4 regions of the Mesorhizobium sp. M0815 genome follow, and region 3 is predicted to be linked to each of the others. Evidence: predicted binding sites of a transcription regulator. Region 3 holds the regulator's gene; each other region holds the start of a gene.

Region 1 (5,657 bases), on a different contig from region 3:
CGCATTCTTTGGGTCGACGACCTGGCTGGGCTGATCGCCGGCGTCCAGATGAACGTGCTCGAGTTGCATGTCTGGGGGAGTTTGCGCCAGCAGCCAAACCTTCCACACCGGATAATCTTCGACATCGATCCTGACGAGGGCCTGGGCTTTGATGACGTCAAGCAGGCCGCGATCGACATCCGCGGCGTTCTAGAGGCACTCGGCCTTCAATCCTGGCCGCTGCTGTCCGGCGGCAAGGGCGTGCATGTGGTCGTGCCACTCGTTCCCGAGGCCGACTGGGAAGTAGTCAAGAACTTCTGCCAGGACTTCGCCGAACTGCTGGCCCGCACGGATCCGTCCCGCTTCGTCGCGAATATGAGCAAGGCGCGGCGCAAAGGCCGCATGTTCATCGACTATTTGCGCAATGGACAGGGCGCCACGGCGATTTGCCCGTGGTCGACCCGCGCGCGGTCCGGTGCGTCGTGCGCCGTACCCGTCACTTGGGATGAGCTACCGACCTTCAAGAGTGCCAGCGCGTTTGACGTTTTCACTGCCGCCGCCCTGGCTCAGGAGTGCGACGCCTGGGAGGGCTATTTCGATGTCGAACAAACGCTGACAGAGCGGATCCGAAAAGCAGTCCGATAGCGGCAGCCAGTCCTAGATCGTCAGCGACATCTGCCGATCGGCCTCTGTTCGCGTTCCGCTTAGATTTGAAAGTGTCACCCCGAGCAGGCGGATCCCCTTGCTGACAGGAAATACCTGATCGAGGAGGGTGCCGCTGACGGTCGCTAGGTCGGCTTCGCCCTCGATGACGCCCCCGATCGTGCGGCTACGCGTGATCTGCTGGAAGTCGGTGAATTTCACCTTCAATGTCACCGTGCGACCCTGGATCGATCTCTCCTCGCAATACCGCCAGACCTTGGCGACCAATGGCGCCAGCTCCTTGCGAGCACTTTCGAGGTCAAATAGATCGCTCGCAAAGGTGTCCTCGGCCCCCACGGACTTGCGCTCGCGGTCGGCCCGCACCGGGCGTTCGTCGATGCCCCGGGCGATCCAGTAATAGTACGGACCCGCCTTCCCGAACTTTTCCTCCAGGAACGCCAGGCTCTGTGCGCGCAGGTCGGCGCCGGTCTCAATGCCCAGCCGAGCCATCTTGTCGGCGGTTGCCGGGCCGACACCATGGAATTTCCGCACGGGCAACGCCTCGACAAAAGCCGGCCCCAGTTTCGGGGTGATGACAAACAGTCCATCCGGCTTGTTCTGGCCGGAGGCCAGCTTTGCCAGGAATTTGTTGTAGCTGACGCCGGCCGAAGCCGTCAGGCCGGTCTCGGACTTGATCTTCGCGCGGATCATTTCCGCGATCGTCGTGGCGACCGGGATGCCCTGCAGATTGTCGGTGACGTCGAGATAGGCCTCGTCGAGCGAGAGCGGTTCGATGAGTGGCGTATGCTCGGCAAAGATCGCGTGGATCTGCTGGGAGACGGCCCGGTACGCATCGAAGCGTGGGGGTACGAAGATCAACTCGGGGCATTTGCGTTTTGCGGTGATCGAGGGCATGGCCGATCGCACCCCGAACTTTCTGGCCTCGTAGCTCGCAGCGGCCACAACACCCCGCGCCGCCGAGCCGCCGACTGCCACCGGCTTGCCGCGCAGCGCCGGGTTGTCGCGCTGTTCGACCGAGGCGAAGAAGGCGTCCATGTCGACATGGATGATCTTGCGAAGGACGGCCATGCCTTTCCCCCGACGCATCAGCTTCTTGGCTCCTGTCGCTTCCCTCGCCCACTTCGCCGTCCCTGCATCACCTGCGGTATATCAAGATAGACCGCACCTCGATCAAGGGCAGTCTGGGATCAACTCTCGCAGCGGCGCAACGAGTCCGATTGACTCTCGGACACCCAAGAGAACAAATAAGGAACATATCAGCCCCGAAATCCATTGGGAAGACAGTTTAGAGTGTTTCGTTCATGGGTCAGCCGGCTGCCAGCCCTGCTATCGCCGCGCTTCGCGAGCGAATCGCGCGCCTCGAAGGCGGGCCGGCGCGCAACCGTGCGACACTTCCCTTCGGCATTCCCGCTATCGACAAGGTCTTGCCGGGAGGCGGGCTGGCGCTCGGGGCGCTGCACGAGGTTGCCGGCGGCCGCAACGGGGCGATCGATGGCGCCGCGGCGGCGCTGTTTGCCGCCGGCATTGCCGCGCGCACCAAGGGCAAGGTGCTCTGGTGCGTCACCCGGCAGGATCTCTTCGCCCCTGCCCTCGCCCAGGCTGGGCTGCTGCCCGGCCGCGTTGTTTATGTCGAGGCCGGCGACGAAGCGTCCGTGCTCGCCTGCTTCGAGGAAGGGCTTCGCCATGGCGGTCTGGGCGCTGTTGTTGCCGAACTGGCGCGCCTCTCCATGACCGCCTCCCGCCGACTGCAACTCGCCGCCGAAGCCTCCGGCGCCATCGGCATCGCTATCCGCCGTTGGCGACGACAAACCGAAGCAACCGATTTTGGACAACCAACCGCCGCGGTCACCCGCTGGCGCGTCACCGCGCTCCCCTCCCGTCCCTTGCCGGTCCCCGGTATCGGCCGCGCTCACTGGCAGCTCGAACTGATCCGGGTGCGGGCGGGAGAAAGCGCCGATTTTGAAGTGGAAGCCTGCGATGCCAAGGGTTGTCTCGCTCTATTTTCCGAACTGGCCGACCGATCGCCTGCGGCGCGCCATGGGCCAGTCCGCGCCCTCGGCTGAAACCCCGATGGTCATGCTCGGCCGGCAGGGAAACCGGCGGCTCGTGCTGGCCGCCGATGCCGCGGCACGCGCGGCCGGCCTGCGCGTGGGCATATCGGCGAGCAAGGCTCAGGTGCTGGTGCCCAACCTGCAGAGCTTCGACCTGGATGCTGCCGGCGATGCCGAGGCACTCGATAGAATGGCACTTTGGTCGCTCCGCTATGCGCCAATCGTCGCCGCCGATCCGCCAGATGGCCTCATCATCGACACCACGGGCGCCGACCATCTGCATGGCGGTGAGGACGCCATGCTCGAGGGACTGGTCTCGCGTATGGCGTCCTCCGGTATCGACGCGCGCGCCGCTGTCGCGGACACGTGGGGCGCCGCTCATGCCTGCGCGCGCTTCCTCGCCCGGCCGACCTTCGTCGCGCCAGTGAGGCAAGCCCCGGCGATTATGCGCGCCCTTCCGATCGGCGCCCTGCGACTTCCCCACGATATCGTCGAAGGCCTGCTCACGCTCGGCTTCGAGCGGGTGGGCGAAGTCGAGGCGGCGCCGCGCGCCTCTCTCACCCTGCGCTTCGGGCCCGAACTCGGCCGTCGCCTGGACCAGGCCATGGGGCGACGCAGCGAACCCTTCGAGCCCGCCCGCTCTCCGGAACTCATCGAGGTTCGCCGGGCCTTCGGTGAGCCGATCGGCGCCGCCGAAACCATAGCCCGCTATACCGGCAAGCTCGTCGCAACCATCTGCGAGGCGCTTGAGGCCAAGGGGCTCGGCGCGCGCCGGCTCGACTTGCTCTTTCATCGCGTCGACAACCGCATCGAGACCATTCGCGTCGGCACCGCTGTGCCGGTGCGCGATGTCAAACGGCTGACCCGTCTCCTGACCGACCGGATCGAAACTGTCGATCCCGGTTTCGGCATCGAACTGATGACCCTCGCCGCGACGCTCGCCGAGCCCTTCGGAGCCAAGCAGATCATCTCCTCATTGGTCGAGGAGCCGGAGCCCGACATCACCGATCTCATCGACGTGCTTGCCAACCGTATTGGTGAGCAGCGGCTCTACCGCTTTGCCCCGGTCGAGAGTGACGTTCCCGAACGCTCAGTCCGCCACATCGCGCCGAATGCGCCGGACGACGGATCGAGTTGGCCCGGTGACTGGCCTCGCCCACCGCGTCTGCTGACCCACCCCGAACCCATTGAGACGATGGCCCTGCTGCCCGACCATCCGCCGGTCTGGTTCAGTTGGCGCGGCGTCCGTCGCCGCGTCACCCGCGCCGACGGTCCCGAACGCGTGTTCGGCGAATGGTGGGAGCGCGATGGCGAACTGATCGCGGTGCGCGACTATTTCCAGGTGGAGGACGAGTCAGACGAGCGTTTCTGGATCTACCGGGCCGGCGACGGCGAGGATCCGGGGACCGGCTCGCACAAATGGTTCCTGCATGGGGTCTTCGCATGACCTCCCCGCGCTATGCCGAATTGCAGGTCACCAGCCATTTCTCGTTCCTCCGCGGCGCCAGTTCCTGTGACGACCTGTTTGCGCAGGCGTCCGCGCTCGGCATCGAGGCTCTGGCGGTTGTCGACCGCAATTCTCTGGCCGGAATCGTGCGGGCCCATCAGGCCGCCAAGGACACTGGCGTCAGGCTCATCGTCGGCTGTCGCCTCGATCTCGTCGACGGAATGTCCCTGCTCGTCTATCCCACCGATCGGGCCGCCTATTCCCGGCTGTGCCGGCTGCTGACCTTGGGCAAGAAACGCGGCGGCAAAGCGCAATGCCATCTCGAGTGGAGCGACTTGGCCGACTATGCCGACGGCCTGATCGCCGTTCTTGTCCCTGACCGAGCCGATGACACCTGCGCGCTGCAGTTGCGCCGACTGCGGGAGACCTTCAGCGATCGCGCCTACCTGGCCCTGACCTTGCGGCGCCGGCCCAACGACCAAGTTCGGCTGCACGAACTGTCCAACCTTGCCACTCAAATGCGCGTGCCGACGGTGGTGACGAACGATGTTCTGTTCCACGAGCCCGGCCGCCGCATCCTGCAGGACGTGGTAACGGCCATTCGCCACAACATCACGATCGATGAGTTGGGATTCCGACGCGAGCGCCATGCCGACCGCTATCTCAAGCCGCCGGAGGAGATAGCGCGGCTGTTCTCACGCTATCCCGAAGCCCTCGCGCGAACGCTCGAGATCGCCCGGCAATGCCGTTTTTCACTCGACGAACTCGCCTACCAATATCCCGAAGAAAAGATGCTGCCCGGGCTGACGGCGCAGCAGGCGCTCGAAAAGCTGACCTGGGAGGGTGCGGAGCGGCGCTATCCCGAGGGTGTACCTGACAAGGTGGTGGCGCTCATCAAGCACGAACTGCGCCTGATCGAGATCCTGCAATACGCCCCCTACTTCCTGACGGTGAACGCCATCGTGCAGTTCGCGGGGAGCAAGGACATCCTGTGCCAGGGCAGAGGCTCGGCCGCCAACTCGGCCGTCTGCTATGTCCTGGGCATCACCAGCATTGATCCCGAGCGCAACAACCTGCTCTTCGAACGCTTTGTCTCGCAGGAGCGCAACGAGCCCCCGGATATCGATGTCGACTTCGAGCATGAGCGGCGCGAGATCGTCATGCAGTGGGTCTATGAGACCTATGGCCGCGACCACAGTGCGCTGTGCTCGACCGTGGTCCGCTATCACACCAAGGGTGCCGTCCGTGACATCGGCAAGGCCCTCGGCCTCCCCGAGGACATGACCAAGCTGCTGTCGTCTCAAGTCTGGGGCCATGGCGAGGGCATCGACGAGACCCGCGCCCGTGAGCTCAATCTCAACGTTGCCGATCGACGGCTTCGACTGACCCTCGAACTCGCGCAGCAGCTCGAGGGCACGCCCCGGCACCTGTCGCAGCATCCGGGCGGTTTCGTTCTGACCAATGACCGGCTCGATGACCTGGTGCCGATCGAGCCGGCCCGCATGGTCGACCGGCAG
Region 2 (5,657 bases), on a different contig from region 3:
TGGCGCGGATTTTCGCCGGCCGTTCCAACCGGCGCTGCGAGATGGTTGTGCGCATCAATGCGCTGTCGAGCGAATGGGGCGCCGACGATCTGCTGGCTGCGGCAAAATGCGCTCCCGACGCCATCCTGCTGCCCAAGGTCGACACGCCGCGCGACATTCTCGAGGCCGGTGACGTTCTCGACGAGAATTTTGCGCCGGACGAGGTCAAGCTATGGGCGATGATGGAGACACCCAAGGCGCTGCTCAACATCGGCCCGATCGCCGAGCTTGGCCGCGACCCAGCCTCTCGACTGGTTTGTTTCGTTGCCGGAACGAATGATCTGGTCAAGGACACCGGAATTCTCACCACGCCCGACCGGCGCTATCTCGTGCCGTGGCTGATGCAGATGGTGCTCGCCGCGCGCGCCGGCAGCCTCGACCTGCTCGACGGCGTCTTCAATGATTTTAGCGATATGGACGGGTTTGCGCGCGAGTGCACGGAAGCGGCCGCCATGGGCTTCGACGGCAAATCGCTGATCCATCCGGCCCAGATCGAGGCCGCAAACCGGGCCTTTGCGCCGTCGCCTGAAGCGATAGCCGAGGCGGGCGCGATCAAGGATGCCTTCGCGCTTGCCGAAAATACCGGCAAGGCGGTGATTGCGCTGAACGGAAAGATGGTCGAGCGGCTGCATCTGGCGCAGGCCGAAAAACTGCTGGCGAAGGCCGCCGCTGTTCGCGCATGATTGCAACTCACGACGGGATTGAAAATGAAACTCTACCGCTTTTTGTCCGGCCCGGACGACGCCAGCTTCTGCCACAAGGTGACGGCGGCGCTCAACAAGGGCTGGCACCTGTTCGGCTCGCCGACCTATGCCTATGACAAGAATGCCAAGACCATGCGCTGCGGCCAGGCGGTGGTGAAGGACATCGAAGGCCAGGAATACGGCCCCGACACCAAGCTCAGCGACTGGTAGCGCTGACATCGCTTCGGGTGCCCGCGAATGCGGGACACTTCTGGACGCTGGCGCGAAGGAACGCTGCGCTCTCCAGTCAAAACGACGTCACTCCGCTGCCTCTTCGATCTTCTCCATATCATCGTCCGACAGGCCGAAATGGTGACCGATCTCATGGATCAGCACATGGGTGACGATGTCGCCCAGCGTCTCCTCGTTCTCGGCCCAGTAGTCGAGGATGGCGCGGCGGTAGAGCGTGATCCGGTTCGGGCCTTCGCCGGTCTGCGGATTCCAGCGCTCGGCGATGCCGCGCCCCTCGAACAGGCCGAGCAGGTCGAAGGGCGTTTCCAGCGAAAGGTCGTCCATGATCTCGTCGGTCGGGAATTCGGCGATCTGAATGACGATCTCGCCGGTCAGCTTGCGAAACTCCTCCGGCAGATGGGCATAGGCCTCCAGCGCCAGGAGCTCGATTTCCTCCATCGTTGGCGAAAGCTGGTCGTGCCAGATGCGTGTTTGGTAGATGCGAGCCATGCTTTGTCCTTTGATCCCGGCATATAGGCTTTCGGGCCGGACTCGGCAAATGGTCGGGCTGGAGCGCCCGGACCATGCCATCAAGGCAGGAATAAATTCCCCATGACTCCGCTTGACTCTTTGGCCGCCCTCTGGAATCTATAGGAACATAACAGGAACAATTGTGAGTGGAAGCTGACCGTCATGGCGACAAGCGCCGTGGCGCGGGAGACTGTTTTTGCCCTGCGCCGCCAGATCGCGAAGATCGAAGGGACCTTGTCCGAGCGCCTGGAAGCGCCGGCCGGTTCGTCGTTTGACGCGGATGTGCCTCGCCAGAGTCTGGCATCCTCTCGGAATCCGACACCCGCTCGGAATCTGACGATTGTCCGTCGCGGCCTCGCCGTGGCGCCGCCCGATGCGTTTTTGCGCACCGGTGCCGAGCGCCTCGATGCTGCGCTGAGCGGCGGCCTGCCGAAGGCGGCGCTGAGCGAGTTTCATGGCGCCGCGACCCGCGATGCCGGAGCAGTCGCCGGTTTTGTCCTGTCGCTCATCAGCCTGATCCTCAGCCAGGGGCCGCGACTGCCGGTGCTGTGGATCGGCACATCCGAGGTTTTCCGCGAGGCCGGCTTTCCCTATGCCGGGGGGCTTCACGCCTTCTTCGGCATCGAGCCGGAGCAATTGCTGTTTTCCGAGGCGCCAAGGCTGCTCGATGCGCTGTGGGTCGCCGAGGAGGCCGCCAGGATGACGGCGCTGGCCGCAGTCATCCTCGAAATCCGTGGCAACCCGCAGCGGCTGGATCTCACCGCGACGCGGCGGCTGCACGCCCGGGCGCAGAGTGCCGGCCGGCCGCTTTTCCTGCTGCGCCAGGCCGGCGAGCCCGAGCCGACGGCAGCGCCCGTCCGCCTCATCCTGTCGGCGGCACCGGCGGCAGCGCGCGAGACGATCGCCGGGCCGCTCGCCGGCTCGATCGGCCGGCCCGCCTTCACCATCACCATCGGCAAGAGCCGCACTGCCTTGCCCGGAAAATTCACACTGGAGTGGAACCCCGATGAACGCATATTCGAAGAAAGACGGGGCGAGGAATGGGCAAAGAATCCTGTCCCTGTGGTTTCCACATCTCGCCGCCGAGAGGATCCTGCGGCAGCGCCTGGGGCGGTCCTGGCGTTCCCGGCCGTCGGATCACCTGCCGCTGGTGATCAGTCACCGCGACCGGAACGCCCAGCGCATCGCCGCCCTCGACGAGCGGGCCGAAGCGCTTAACCTGAAACGCGGCATGGGCATAGCCGATGCACGCGCCATGCATCCCTCGATCGACATCGTGGAGGCCGATCCGGAAGCCGACCGGCGCCTGCTCGAAGGCCTCGCCGACTGGTGCGACCGCTATACCCCGCTGGTGGCGCTCGACGGGGCCGATGGCCTCTATCTCGACGTCACCGGCTGCACCCATCTTTTCGGCGGCGAACGCTCGATGCTGGACGACATCCTGTCGCGTTTTTTCCATCAGGGCTTCGATGTCCGCGCCGGGCTTGCCGCCACGCCGGGCTCGGCCTGGGCGGCGGCGCGGTTTGCCGGCGACCGCATCGTTCCCGATGGTGAGGAGGAAGCGCTTCTCGCGCCCTTGCCGTTGGCGGCACTGCGCATCGATCCAGAGGTCCGCGCCAGCCTCGAAAGCGTCGGCCTGCGCACGGCGGGCGCCGTCATGGCGGCACCGCGCGCGCCGCTGGCCCGCCGCTTCGGCGCATCGCTGCTATTGCGCCTCGACCAGGCGCTCGGCCGCCTCGACGAAGCCGTGTCGCCGCGCCTGCCGGTCGCGCCGCTTTCGGTCGAACGCCACCTCGCCGAGCCGATCATGCTGACCGAGGACATCGAGCGGCTGACAGGCATGCTGGCGGCCACATTGAAGAAGGACCTCGAGCGTCGCGGCGAGGGCGCAAGGCGGCTGGCGCTGCTGCTCTTTCGCGTCGATGGCGGCGTCAGCCGCATCGCCGTCGGCACCTCGCGACCTTTGCGCGAGCCGCTGCTGATCCAGAAATTGTTTCACGAAAGGCTTGCCGCGCTCGAACAGGATATCGACGCCGGCTATGGTTTCGATCTCGTGCGCCTCTCGGTGCTGACCGCCGCCGCCTTCGACATGCAGCAGGCAGACCTTGCCGGCGAGACGAACGACGGGGGCGCCGACATCGCGCTTTTTGCCGACCGCATCCGCGCCCGGCTCGGCGAAGGCGCGGTCTTGAAGCCGGTCGCCGTCGAGAGCCATCTGCCGGAGCGCGCCGTCGCCGCCATTCCCTTCGCCGAAGCGCCGCAGAGAAGCTCGCCGCCGAAGCAGCCGGACAAGGTGAAGGATGCTCCCACGACCGTCTTCCAGCCGGAACGGCCGATCCGGCTTTTCCGTTCGCCCGAGCCGATCGAGGTGCCGGCCACCGAAATGCCGGAAGGCCCACCTTTGAACTTCCGCTGGCGGCGCGCGCTCTACCGGGTCGCGCGCGCCGAAGGGCCGGAGCGCATTGCGCCTGAATGGTGGCGAGAGGCGGCGGGACGGGAAGATGCGCCGACCCGGGACTATTTCCGCATCGAGGATGCCGACGGCCGCCGTTACTGGCTTTACCGCCAAGGCCTCTACGGCGCCTCGCAGCCCGCTCCGCGCTGGTTCATGCATGGAGTCTTCGCATGAATGCGCTGACAGCCGTTCCCTATGCCGAATTCGGCATCCAGTCGAACTTCTCGTTCCTGCGCGGCGCCTCGAAACCGGAGGAGCTGGTGGTCGCGGCGAAATTCATGGGGTTTTCAGCGATCGGGCTCGCCGACCGCAATACGGTGGCGGGCGTCGTGCGCGCCTGGCAGCAGGCCAAGGTGGAGGGTGTTTCCTATCATCCCGGCTGCCGCCTGGTATTTTGCGACGGCACGCCGGACATTCTCGCTTACCCGCAGAACCGCAAGGGCTGGGGCCATCTCTGCCGCATGCTGACGCAGGCCAATTTGCGCGACGAAAACGAAAAGGGAGCAACGCTTCTCAAACAAAGCGATCTTCTCGAATGGGGCGATCTCTTGTCGCTGGCCATCCTGCCGGATGTGTCGACGGGCGCGGCCGATAGCCTTGCTGTGCTTAGCCGGCTCACGGATCGCTTCGGCGAAAGCCTGCGGTTTGCGGTTTCGCCGGATTACCGCGGCAGCGACCGCTTCCGTATCGAGCAGGCGGCGGCGATGGCCGAACTGGCCGGCATCCCGCTGATGGCGACCAACGATGTGCTCTACCATACGTCGGAACGGCGCCCGCTGCAGGACGTGCTGACGGCGATCCGCCTCAATGTGCCCGTCGCCGAGGTGGGGCTGGAACTGGCGGCCAATGCCGAGCGTCATTTAAAGCTACCGCTGGAGATGGCACGGCTTTTCCGCAGGCATCCGCAAGCGCTGGCGGAAACGCTGCGTTTTGCCGGCGAGCTGAGCTTCTCGCTCAGTGACCTGCAATACAACTACCCCGACGAGCCGACGGAATCGGGCCTCGGGCCACAGGCCGAGCTGGAAAGGCTGGCCAAGGAGGGGGCCGCCATCCGCTACCCCTCGGGCGTGCCCGCTTTTGTGACGCAGCGCATCGAGGAGGAGCTCGCTCTGATCGAGCGCCTGAACTACGCGCGCTATTTCCTGACTGTCTACGACATCGTCAAATTCGCCCGCAGCCAGAACATTCTCTGCCAGGGGCGCGGCTCCGCCGCCAACTCGATCGTCTGCTTCTGCATCGGCATCACCGAAGTTGGCCCGGACAAGATCGACACGCTTTTCGAGCGCTTCATTTCCGAAGAAAGAAACGAGCCGCCCGACATCGATGTCGATTTCGAGCATGAAAAGCGCGAGGAGGTCATCCAGTACATCTATTCCAAATACAGCACCAAGCGCACCGCGCTGGCCGCCGCTGTCGTCAGCTACCGCGGCCGCTCTGCGGTGCGCGAAGTGGCCAAGGCGATGGGCCTGTCGGACGACGTCCGGAGCGCGCTGTCCAGTTCGATCTGGGGCTGGTCGACCTCGGAGCTCGGCGAAAAGGAGACAAAAGCCGGCGGCCTCGATCAGACCGATCCCTCGACAAGGCATGTGATCGAATGCGCCAACGAGATCATGGGCTTTCCCCGCCATTTGTCGCAGCATGTCGGCGGTTTCGTCATCACAAGGGACCGGCTCGACGAGATCGTACCCATCGTCAAGACGGCGATGGACGAGCGCAAG
Region 3 (5,657 bases):
GGCCATGGCGGCGTGCAGCAGCTTGTAGATGTTGACCGATGTCGTGTCGCAGACCACCGTCTGGCCGGCCGCGGCACCGATCAGGCGCCCGAGCTGGTCGCCAAGTTCGAGCGGCATGTTGAACCAGCCGGCCGTGTTCCAGGCGCGGATGAGATCATGCGCCCATTCTTCGGTCACTGCCTTGCTCAATTCATCGAAAGCGGCACGCGAAGCGGCCCCTAGCGAATTGCCGTCGAGATAGATCACTCCTTGCGGCAGCACAAAGCGGTCGCGCATCGCGCGCAGCGGATCTGCAGCATCCATCGCCCTTATGGCCACGAGATCGGGAATTCCTGTCATGATTTGTCTGCTCCCCAAGATTCACCGCAACGCCGGACACGCATCGACGGCATCCATCGGTCACGAGCGGTTCTCCATTACCTGGTATCGCGCAGCAAGGCTCCACCGGCGACAAGTTGCCTGACCATGCGGTGGAAACCAGGAGCCAAGCCAACCCAAGGTTGGCGTTTTGAGTTCGTTTCGTTCACGGTGCATTGACCAAACCGCACAGTCGATACGGCTTCAATTCCGTGCCCCTTTGCCGGCTGACGGCCGATACCAGTGCCGCCTTCTGGAAACCCAGAGGCCGCAAACGAAAGCAGAATCAAGGCGATGAGGCCCGCGGCGGTGAAAATGCAGCGTCCCGGTTTGGCGAGTGGTATCGTTACCCGAGCCCTAACACATTCATTAAACTTTAAACAGTTGCGGAACACAACTGGAACAGATAGTGTTTGTTCTGGGTTTGTTTTTCTGATTCTGTTGGGGGTCGCTATGCTGACACGCAAACAACACGAACTGCTTATGTTCATCCACGAAAGGCTGAAGGAAAGCGGTATCCCGCCCTCCTTCGACGAGATGAAGGAAGCGCTCGACCTGGCTTCCAAATCGGGAATCCACCGGCTGATTACGGCGCTGGAGGAGCGCGGCTTCATTCGCCGTTTGCCCAACAGGGCCCGTGCGCTGGAGGTGCTGCGCCTGCCCGATTCGATCGCCCCCGGCCTCAATGCGGCACGCAAGTTCTCGCCGAGTGTCATCCAGGGCAGTCTTGGGCAAGGTCCTCGGCAAGGCAAGCCGACATCGTCGCGCGTCCCTGCAGCCGGCAATGACGACGATGTCGTCGCCGCCGTGTCTATCCCGGTGATGGGCCGCATCGCCGCTGGTGTGCCGATCGATGCCATCCAGCACCAGACGCATTCGATCTCGGTGCCGCCGGACATGATCATGGGCGGCGAGCATTATGCGCTCGAGGTCAAAGGCGATTCGATGATCGAGGCTGGCATTTTCGACGGCGACACGGTGATCATCCGCAATGCCGATACGGCGAGCCCCGGTGAGATCGTGGTGGCACTGGTCGACGAGGAAGAAGCGACGCTGAAGCGGTTCCGCCGCAAGGGCGCCTCGATCGCCCTGGAAGCCGCCAATCCGGCCTACGAGACGCGCATCTTCGGACCAGACAGGGTCAAGGTGCAGGGCAAGCTCGTTGGGCTGATCCGCCGCTACTGAGCTGCGCCCTTGGCGCCGGCTTTTGGCTTGTCGGCTCTGCGGTATGGCGGCATGCCCCGCGCCGCGCGTGAAAATTTCCGCTGCACGTGCCAGGGCCGGTATGATTTTTCGACGGCGAAGCGGATTTCGGCGCGTGTTGCCGCTTGTGGATCGAAATAGACGGCCGCACTTCCCGCGCGCGCCAGTTGCCGTTTGGTGACGACGAGGACCAGCCGGTCGTAGTAGCAGGGATTATGGGCGGTGGCGTCGTCGATGACGATCAAGCTGGCAAAGGCGCAGGCTGGCCGTGCAGTATCGCGGTCATTGGCTAGCGCGATGATCGCGCCGGATGGATGCCTGGCAAGGCAGAGACCGTCCGTGCAAATGAACGGCATGCCCGGCGGTAAGTCGGCCGGATCGGCAATGTCGAATTGCGGATCGTTCTTTCCAGGTGTTTCCGGCGCGACGATAGCCTCTGATGTGAGCGCGCGTTTCCAGTTGTCGATGGTGAACTCATTCGGGCGTGCCCGGTTGACCGCGAGTTCACCGCTGCCGATCGGCAGCGCGACGAGCCGTGCGTCCTCCGAGATCAATACATCGGGTACGCGCGTCTGCGTTGTCGTTAGCAAGCCGGCGAGCGCAAAAGGAAGGGCCACGAGCCGCAACCAGGTCGTCGCCATGCTGGCAATGACGAGGGCGATCGTCACCAAAAGGACAGATCTCAGCGAAATCAGCCCGACCGCATCGATCGGCGAGCGCTCGGAGATCCACCCGGACAGGGCGATCATCGCCGTCAGCCCCTTGCCCATCACGTAGAGGAAAGGCCCATCCGCGCCGAACGGCATCGCCAGCGCACTGAGGACGGCGAAGGGCATGACGACCAGTGAGACGATAGGCATGATGGCCAGATTGGCGAACAGGCTGAGCGGCGCCACGCGCTGGAAATGCCATATGGCGAAAAGCGCCGTGGCGCTCCCTGCAATGATCGAGGTCATCGCCAGGCCGCCCATGCCCATCAGTACCTTTCTAGTGGCAAAGCGTAGCGGCGACCGCCGGGGCGGCGGCGTGGTGGCCCCGCCGGCGCGGTAATCGGACCAGCCTGCATAGGCGCCGACAAGGGCCGCCGTCGCGGCGAAGGACATCTGGAAGCTCGGACCGACCACCTCGTGCGGCGACACCAGAATGACCGCGATGGCCGAGATCGCCAGGTTGCGCATGGTGAGCGCGGCCCGGTCGAACAGCACGGCGATAAGCATCACCGCCAACATGATGAAGCTGCGTTCGGCCGCCACCACAATGCCGGAAAAGACGAGGTAGGCCGCAATCGAAAAAAGCGCGGCGGCCGCCGCGTATTTCTTGACCGGCCGTCGCGATGAGAAATCGGGAAACAGCGCAAAGGCGCCGCGCAGCAGCGCCATAATGGTGCCGGCGACCAACGCCATATGCAGCCCCGAGATGGAGATGATGTGGTAGATGCCGGTACGCCGCATCGCTTCGTTGATCTCCTCGGGAATGCCGGCGCGCACGCCGACGATCAGCGCAGCAGCAATCTCGCCCTCGGCGCCGCCGATGCGGCTGCGGATATGGTCGGCGATGGATTCGCGCGCGTCTTCGATCGCGGAAGAAAGCCGCGCGGCAAACGGCATGCTGCCCGACGACACGACTTTCGGATTGCCGAGAAAAAAGCCGCTGCCGCCGATACCGGCAAAATAGCTGTCGAAGGAGAAATCATAGCTGTCGGGCCGCACCGGCCCGGTCGGCGGCAGCAGCCGCACATAGCCGGCGATCTCGGAACCGGCGGTCAGCTCAGCCGGTATTTTCATCGCCGAAACGCGGACCCGTTCCGGCATGTAGCGCAGTGTCGGCCTGGCGGTTGAGATCACATCGATCGTCAGCCTGATGCGGCCGCTCGCCATGGGCTCGAACGATACGACGCGACCCGTGAGGCGCGTCGAGATTTCGGAACCGAGCATATGCGTTCCGACACGCCAGGTCTCGACCTTGGCGGCAAGCACGCCAAGCGCGCAGAGCAACGCCGCCATGAAGCACAGGCGGGTTCTGGGCCACGACCGCGAGGCGACGGCACAGAGGGCTGCCAAGGCGACGATTGCGATCGGCTGTGGAAAGGCCGGCTCCACCGCCAGCGCAAAATATACGATCCCCGCATGCGAGGAACACCGGCACCAGCAGGAAGGCGACCCCACGGTCGAGCTCCAGGCCGACCGCCGAGGTTACGCCGTTGCGGATACGGGACGGTGACGGGAGGCGGAAACGCCGGCGTAGGCGCACGATGGGCTCGGCCGCGGGCACGAGAACCGTTGCTGGGTCGCTCGCCGGCAGCGACGGGGCATCAAAGCGTGGAACCGGCAGCAATGCCGGTGCCGGCAGGACAGGCACGGGCGCGGCAAACAGCAAGCGTTCGCTGACGCCGCTGCCAACGTCCTCGCCCTCGCCCGCACCACGGCCTCGCACAGCCATCGGGTCTGCCCCTTGCGCCCTCGACCTCCTATGCTACATGAACGCGCAACGCGCGAAAGTCCGCAAACCCACTTCCTTCGCCTGCCTGAGAGTTCCATGCCCGACAAGGTCGTCACCCGTTTTGCCCCCTCGCCCACCGGCTATCTGCATATTGGCGGGGCGCGCACGGCGCTGTTCAACTGGCTGTATGCCAAGCACACAGCCGGCACGATGCTGCTGCGCATCGAGGACACCGACCGCGAGCGTTCCACCGATGCGGCAACCGCGGCCATCCTCGACGGGCTTTCCTGGCTTGGCCTGACATGGGACGGTGAGCCGGTGTCGCAGTTCGAGCGTGCGCCGCGCCATCGCGAGGTGGCCGAGGAACTCGTTCGCATGGGCAAGGCCTATTATTGTTACGCGACGCCTGCCGAGTTGGAGGCAATGCGCGAGAGCGCACGAGCCAAGGGGCTGCCTCCCCGCTATGACGGCCGCTGGCGCGACCGCGACCCCTCCGAGGCGCCGGCCGGCGCCAAGGGGGCGATCCGCATCAAGGCGCCGACAGACGGCGAGACGGTTGTGCATGACCGCGTCCAGGGCGACGTGCGCTTTCCCAACAAGGATCTCGACGATTTCATTATTCTGCGCTCGGACGGCAACCCGACCTACATGCATGCCGTCGTCGTCGACGATCACGACATGGGCGTCACCCACATCATCCGCGGCGACGACCATTTGACCAACGCCGCCCGCCAGACGGTGATCTACCATGCCATGGGGTGGGAGGTGCCGTCGATGTCGCATATCCCGCTGATCCACGGTGCCGACGGCGCCAAGCTGTCGAAACGGCACGGTGCGCTCGGCGTCGAGGCCTATCGCGCCATGGGCTACCTGCCGGAGGCGCTGCTCAATTATCTGGCGAGGCTTGGCTGGAGCCACGGCGACGATGAGATCATGTCGATCGCCAACATGATCGCATGGTTCGACATTGGCGACGTCAACAAGGGCGCCGCCCGTTTCGACTTCGCCAAGCTCGAGGCGCTGAACGGCGTGCACATGCGCCGCATGAACGACGCGGCGCTGCTCGACATCTTCATCGCCACTCTGCCCTATCTCGACGGCGGTCCGGCGATCGCAGCTAGCCTCGACGACAGACGCAAGGCGCAATTGCTTGCCGCTTTGCCAGGCCTGAAGGAGCGCGCCAAGACGCTGGTCGAACTTGTTGAAGGGGCTGCATTCCTGTTCGTCGAGCGGCCGATGCCGGTCGACGAGAAGGCGGCGGCGCTGCTCAGCGGTGAGGCGCGCGCGATCCTGCGGGGCGCTCATGCGGCACTGGCCACGATTTCGGACTGGTCTGCCGCCTCGGCGGAAGCCGCGATCCGCGACTATGCGCAGGCCGGCGGCCACAAACTCGGCGCCGTGGCCCAACCTCTGCGCGCCGCGCTCACCGGCAAAAGCACCTCGCCCGGCGTCTTCGATGTGCTGGCCGTGCTTGGCCGCGAGGAAGGCCTGGCGCGGATTGCCGATCAAATCGATTAGGAAACTGGCCCAAGAAGATTGGCATTGAAAGGTGTGTTTCGCAGTGCAACATTGGGTCTTGGCCTAATCTGGCGCGCAGATTCAATTGCGGGCGCAAATGTGCGTATTCCGATGCTTTTGACGTGTTGGGTTCAATGTTT
Region 4 (5,657 bases), on a different contig from region 3:
CCGACCAGCCAAAGGCTGGCGCACTTGCGCCGGGTACAAAACTTCACCATTTTAGGTGAGGAATCATTCGGCAGACCTTGAACCTGCGCGCAATGGAGAAGGAAAGAATGGGACGCTTTGCCGTCATCACGATGACCGAAAAGGCTGCCGACCGGGTGCGCGAGATCGTCGCGACCCGTGAGAATGCGCATGGCATTCGCCTCGGCATCAAGAAGGGCGGCTGCGCCGGCATGGAATATACGGTCGACCTGGTGACCGAGCCCAACACTAAGGACGATCATATCGAGCGCGACGGCGCCCACGTCTATGTCGCGCCTGAGGCAGCGCTTTTCCTGTTCGGCACCGAGATGGATTTCGAGCAGACGACGCTGCGCACCGGCTTCACCTTCCGCAACCCGAACCAGAGCTCGGCCTGCGGCTGCGGCGAATCGGTCGAATTGAAGCCTGCCGATCTGAAGGCACTGGCCGAGGCGCGCGCTTCGGCCTAAGGCTTTTCCTTCGCCGCCCCCTCATCCGGCCCTTCGGGCCACCTTCTCCCCGATGGGGAGAAGAGGCTGGCGCCAGCGCTGGGCGACTTCCTCTCCCCTCGGGGAGAGGTCGGATTGCCCCGGATTGCCCTTCGCAATTCGGTTGGCAATCCGGGTGAGGGGGCGCTTGCCCATACGCGATAGCGAACGGGGAGAAGAAACGCTAATCCACCCACATCCCGGTTCGTTTGTGCCAGTCGGCGATCGACTCTTCCGGGTAGACATCGAAGACCTTGTCGCCCTTGCCGATATCGGGCTCGACCCAGTTCGCCTTGTATTTCAGCATCAGATGCACCTTCTCCGGCGGCTTCGGCAGGTTTGTGTCGATTGCCGAGGCAAACGGATGCACCAGCTCCGGCCAGGTTGGATCGTAGAGCCAGAGTGCCGTCCCGCATTTCGTGCAGAAGTTCCGTTCGCCCGTCGAGATCTCGCGTTGCGGGTGCTCGTCGTCCTCGATCTCGGCCCGGTAGACGCCGAGATGGCGCTTGCCCTCGATTTTCAGCGTCTCGTAATCGGCGCCGAGATTGATGGCGAAACCGCCGCCGCCCTGCTGCTTGCGGCAGATCGAGCAGTAGCACAGCATGAACGGCACCGGCGTGTGGCTTTCCACCTCGAAACGCACGGCATTGCACCGGCAGGACCCTTTGAGCAGAAGCGGCATGAAAAACTCCGATGAAACTGATTCTGAACTTGTCAGGATGGTGCCGGTAGCGGCGATGACAAGGGGAAATCCCGGTGACATGATCGCGCCATGGACAACGAGCGCATAGAAGAGCTTTTCGAAGGCCTCGGCCCGGTCAGCATCCGCAAGCTGTTCGGCGGCAAGGGCATCTATTTCGATGGCGTCATCGTCGCCATTGTCATCCGTGGCGAATTGATGCTGAAGGCCGACGCCGAAAGCGCCCCGGATTTCGAAGCGGCCGGCTGCCGGCAATGGACCTATACCGGCTCGCGCCACGGAAAGCTGGTGTCGATGCCCTATTGGAGCGTTCCCGACAGCGCTTTCGACGACCCCGACGAGATGGCGATCTGGGCGCGCCGCGCCTACGAGGCAGGACGGCGCGCCGGCAAATAGGCTGCGTCATGCTTCGGCAATTCTGGGCCGCATTTCACGCCAGGTCCCGCGCCTGGGCACGAGCGCCAGCGCCTCGGCAAAGCCGGCGCTGGTGAAGGCGGCGCTCTCGACGGTGAGCATAGCTGCGGCAACGCCTTCGCACAGTGCCGCGCGCAGCGTCAGGCCGCGCAGCAGGGCGGCGATCGTCGCGCCGGCCAATGCGTCGCCGGCGCCGGCAGCATCGGTCCGCTTTTGGAGCGGCGGTGGCAGGATCGAGAACGCGCCCAATTTGTCGAAACCGAGCACCGGTCCGTCGCCAGCGGTGATCACGCCGCTTTTCAGGCCCGCGCGTCTCAGGCCGTCGACGATGCCTTGGTCGTCAGCATCGATGTCGACGCCGGCGAGCACGCCAGCCTCGTGCCGGTTCATGAAGGCGAGTGCCAGAAGATCAAGCACCGGCGTCAGCCGCGCCGCTTTGCTGGGCGAGACGGCAAGCGCAAACACCGGCTTGCCGGCGGCGAGTGCCGCCAGCCGCGCCACTGCGGAAGACGGCAGGTTGGCGTCGCACAGCACCGCGTCGGCCGAACCGATCGCGTCTCGCACCTTGGCGCGGCGGATCTGCTTGGGAAGCGCCAGCTCGTAGAGCACCATGTCGGCAAGGCCGGCGATCAGCCCGCCGTCGCTATCGACCAGCATCGTATGGCTTGGCGTCGCGCGGTCGAGGAACACCGCCGACAAATCGGCAATGCCGGCGTCGGTGACGGCGCGTAAAACCGTGTCGCCCAGGGCATCGCCGCCGCGCACCGAAAGCAGCGAGGCCGAGACGCCGCGCCGCACCGCACAGCGCAAGGCGTTGAAGGCGGCGCCGCCGACATGCTCGCGCATCGTGCCGGGGTTGGAAGCGGCCGGCACGAAGGCGCCGGCAACCCGGCCGCGCCGCTCGATATAGGCGCCACCCACGGCCAGGATCGTCGGGGATTTCATCATGCCGGCAAAATGCCCTTTGCTGTTGCCCGGGAGGAGACTAGGTCGCCGGGCGGAACCCTGCAATCGCGGGTGCGATTCGGATGGTGACGGCAACGGCGCCGCATGCGAGGCGGGATACGTCCGGAAGCAAAATTGCGAAACAAAAATAGAACAAATATGGATATCAGTTATTTTTCAAACCCTTGGGGCTCATTGACAAATGAGAACAAACGAGGTACATTCTTTTAAGGATTGCGGGATTGTCCGGCCTCCATTGACGACCACGGGGTGATGTATCATGGCTCAGAATTCTTTGCGGCTTGTAGAGGACAAAGCGGTGGACAAATCAAAGGCTCTGGATGCGGCGCTGTCGCAAATCGAGCGTGCCTTCGGCAAGGGTTCGATCATGCGGCTCGGCGCGAACGAGCAGGTCGTCGAGATCGAAACGGTGCCGACCGGCTCGCTTGGGTTGGACATCGCGCTTGGCGTCGGCGGCCTGCCGCGCGGCCGCATCGTCGAGATCTACGGACCGGAAAGCTCGGGCAAGACGACGCTGGCGCTGCACACGGTGGCCGAAGCCCAGAAGAAGGGCGGCATCTGCGCCTTTGTCGATGCCGAGCATGCGCTCGATCCGGTCTATGCCCGCAAGCTCGGCGTCGATCTCGAAAACCTGCTGATCTCGCAGCCCGATACCGGCGAACAGGCGCTGGAGATCTGCGACACGCTGGTGCGCTCCGGCGCCATCGACGTGCTGGTGGTCGATTCGGTGGCGGCGCTGACGCCGCGGGCCGAAATCGAAGGCGAGATGGGCGATTCGCTGCCCGGCCTGCAGGCCCGCCTGATGAGCCAGGCACTGCGCAAGCTCACCGCCTCGATCTCGCGCTCCAACACCATGGTCATCTTCATCAACCAGATCCGCATGAAGATCGGCGTCATGTTTGGTTCGCCCGAGACGACGACCGGCGGCAACGCGCTGAAATTCTATGCCTCGGTCCGCCTCGACATCCGCCGCATCGGCTCGGTCAAGGATCGCGACGAGGTCGTCGGCAACCAGACCCGCGTCAAGGTCGTCAAGAACAAGCTGGCGCCGCCCTTCAAGGTGGTCGAGTTCGACATCATGTATGGCGAGGGCGTCTCCAAGACCGGCGAGCTGGTCGATCTCGGCGTCAAGGCTGGCGTGGTCGAAAAGTCGGGCGCCTGGTTCTCCTATAATTCGCAGCGTCTCGGCCAGGGCCGCGAAAACGCAAAACTGTTCCTGCGCGACAATCCCGACACGGCGCGCGAGATCGAATTGGCGCTGAGGCAGAATGCCGGATTGATCGCCGAGAAATTCCTTGAGAACGGCGGCTCCGAAAGCAGCGACGACGGTTTCGAGGACGACGCCGGGGCGATGTAGGAAAAGCGACGCCTCCCGGAGCGTCAGCCGGGTTTGGATTTGATGTTTTGATTTTGAGTTTGCGTAATCGGTACATTTTGAACCGCCGGCCCCGTGCCGGCGGTTGGCGTTTGACGGCGAGTCAGACGCATTTCAAAGCGCCGGTGAAAGCCGGGATTTGAGCCCATTTGGTGTTTCTGGACAGGCTGCGGTGCGACCGCTAAAAGGCCATGTCTATTTTCCGCCGGCAGCCGGCGGTTCTCTCGAAAAGGCAGTATTCATGAGTGGCGTCAACGAGATCCGGTCGGCATTTCTCGACTATTTTCGCAAGGAAGGTCACGAGGTCGTCGCGTCGAGCCCGCTGGTGCCGCGCAACGACCCGACGCTGATGTTCACCAATGCCGGCATGGTGCAGTTCAAGAACGTTTTCACCGGTCTGGAGAAGCGGCCCTATTCGCGTGCGACGACTGCCCAGAAGAGTGTTCGTGCCGGCGGCAAGCACAACGACCTCGACAATGTCGGCTACACCGCGCGACACCTGACCTTCTTCGAGATGCTCGGCAATTTCTCCTTCGGCGATTATTTCAAGGAGCGCGCCATAGAGCTTGCCTGGAACCTGATCACCAGGGAGTTCGGGCTGAAGAAGGACAAGCTGCTGGTCACCGTCTATCACAACGACGACGAGGCCGCCTCCTACTGGAAGAAGATCGCCGGTCTTTCCGACGATCGCATCATCCGCATCGCGACCTCGGACAATTTCTGGGCAATGGGCGACACCGGACCGTGCGGGCCGTGTTCGGAGATATTCATCGACCGTGGCGAGCACATCTGGGGTGGCCCTCCCGGCAGTCCCGAGGAGGATGGCGACCGTTTCCTCGAATTCTGGAACCTGGTGTTCATGCAGTATGAACAGGTGACGAAGGACGAGCGCGTCGACCTGCCGCGTCCGTCGATCGACACGGGCATGGGCCTCGAGCGCATGGCCTCCATCCTGCAAGGGGTTGAAAGCGTCTTCGAGACCGACCTGTTCCGCCACCTGATCGACGCTGCGTCGTCGGCGCTTGGCCGCGGTCCGGATGCGGACACCGTCGCATCGTTCCGCGTCATCGCCGACCACTTGCGTTCGTCCTGCTTCCTGGTCGCCGACGGTGTGCTGCCGTCCAACGAAGGGCGGGGCTACGTGCTTCGTCGCATCATGCGCCGCGCCATGCGCCACGCGCAGTTGCTCGGCTCGAATGAGCCGCTGATGTGGAAGCTGGTGCCGGCGCTGGTCCGCGAGATGAGCCAAGCCTACCCGGAACTGGTGCGCGGCGAGCAGATGATCACCGAGACGCTGAAGCTTGAGGAAACTCGTTTCCGCAAGACGCTGGTGCGAGGCTTGGGCTTGCTTTCGGAGGCGACGGAAAAGTTGGTCTCCGGCGACATGCTGGATGGCGAGACAGCGTTCAAGCTCTACGACACCTATGGCTTTCCGCTCGATCTGACGCAGGACGCGCTGCGCCAGCGCAACATCTCGGTCAACCTTGCCGGCTTCACCGAGGCGATGGAGCGGCAGAAGGCGGAGGCGCGCAAAAGCTGGGCTGGTTCCGGTGAGGCCGCAACCGAAACGGTATGGTTCGCGGTGCGTGAGGAGAACGGCGCCACCGAATTCCTGGGCTATGAGACCGAGCAGGCGGAAGGCCTCGTCCAGGCGCTGGTCAGGGACGGCAAGACCGTCGACAGTGCCGGCAAAGGC

The links. The regulator LexA, encoded in region 3, represses DNA repair genes until DNA is damaged. The targets are predictions, from matches to a motif close to TGTTCNNNNTGTGTTCNG.
Region 1: a site for LexA is predicted at 1,879-1,896, ahead of dinB (DNA polymerase IV). Genes of this name have one in related genera too.
Region 2: a site for LexA is predicted at 1,606-1,623, ahead of NKI01_RS04940 (ImuA family protein). Genes of this name have one in related genera too.
Region 4: a site for LexA is predicted at 2,704-2,721, ahead of recA (recombinase RecA). Genes of this name have one in related genera too.

Annotation. Positions count from the first base shown of each region.
Region 1 covers NZ_JAMYOU010000005.1:1,886-7,542, reverse strand. Annotated here, with positions in the region: gene ligD (non-homologous end-joining DNA ligase) at 1-624, shown strand, start outside; gene dinB (DNA polymerase IV) at 637-1,728, opposite strand; gene NKI01_RS08010 (ImuA family protein) at 1,944-2,705, shown strand; gene NKI01_RS08005 (Y-family DNA polymerase) at 2,620-4,140, shown strand; partial or broken gene NKI01_RS08000 (error-prone DNA polymerase) at 4,137-5,657, shown strand, end outside.
Region 2 covers NZ_JAMYOU010000002.1:454,797-460,453, forward strand. Annotated here, with positions in the region: gene NKI01_RS04925 (HpcH/HpaI aldolase/citrate lyase family protein) at 1-722, shown strand, start outside; gene NKI01_RS04930 (DUF1737 domain-containing protein) at 747-953, shown strand; gene NKI01_RS04935 (metallopeptidase family protein) at 1,041-1,463, opposite strand; gene NKI01_RS04940 (ImuA family protein) at 1,647-2,702, shown strand; gene NKI01_RS04945 (DUF6504 family protein) at 2,635-4,113, shown strand; gene NKI01_RS04950 (error-prone DNA polymerase) at 4,110-5,657, shown strand, end outside.
Region 3 covers NZ_JAMYOU010000001.1:47,297-52,953, forward strand. Annotated here, with positions in the region: gene kynU (kynureninase) at 1-339, opposite strand, end outside; gene lexA (transcriptional repressor LexA) at 811-1,542, shown strand; partial or broken gene NKI01_RS00215 (ComEC/Rec2 family competence protein) at 1,536-3,999, opposite strand; gene gltX (glutamate--tRNA ligase) at 4,096-5,517, shown strand.
Region 4 covers NZ_JAMYOU010000003.1:2,361-8,017, reverse strand. Annotated here, with positions in the region: gene sufA (Fe-S cluster assembly scaffold SufA) at 108-488, shown strand; gene NKI01_RS05050 (GFA family protein) at 691-1,188, opposite strand; gene NKI01_RS05045 (TfoX/Sxy family protein) at 1,279-1,602, shown strand; gene NKI01_RS05040 (PfkB family carbohydrate kinase) at 1,609-2,568, opposite strand; gene recA (recombinase RecA) at 2,846-3,943, shown strand; gene alaS (alanine--tRNA ligase) at 4,203-5,657, shown strand, end outside.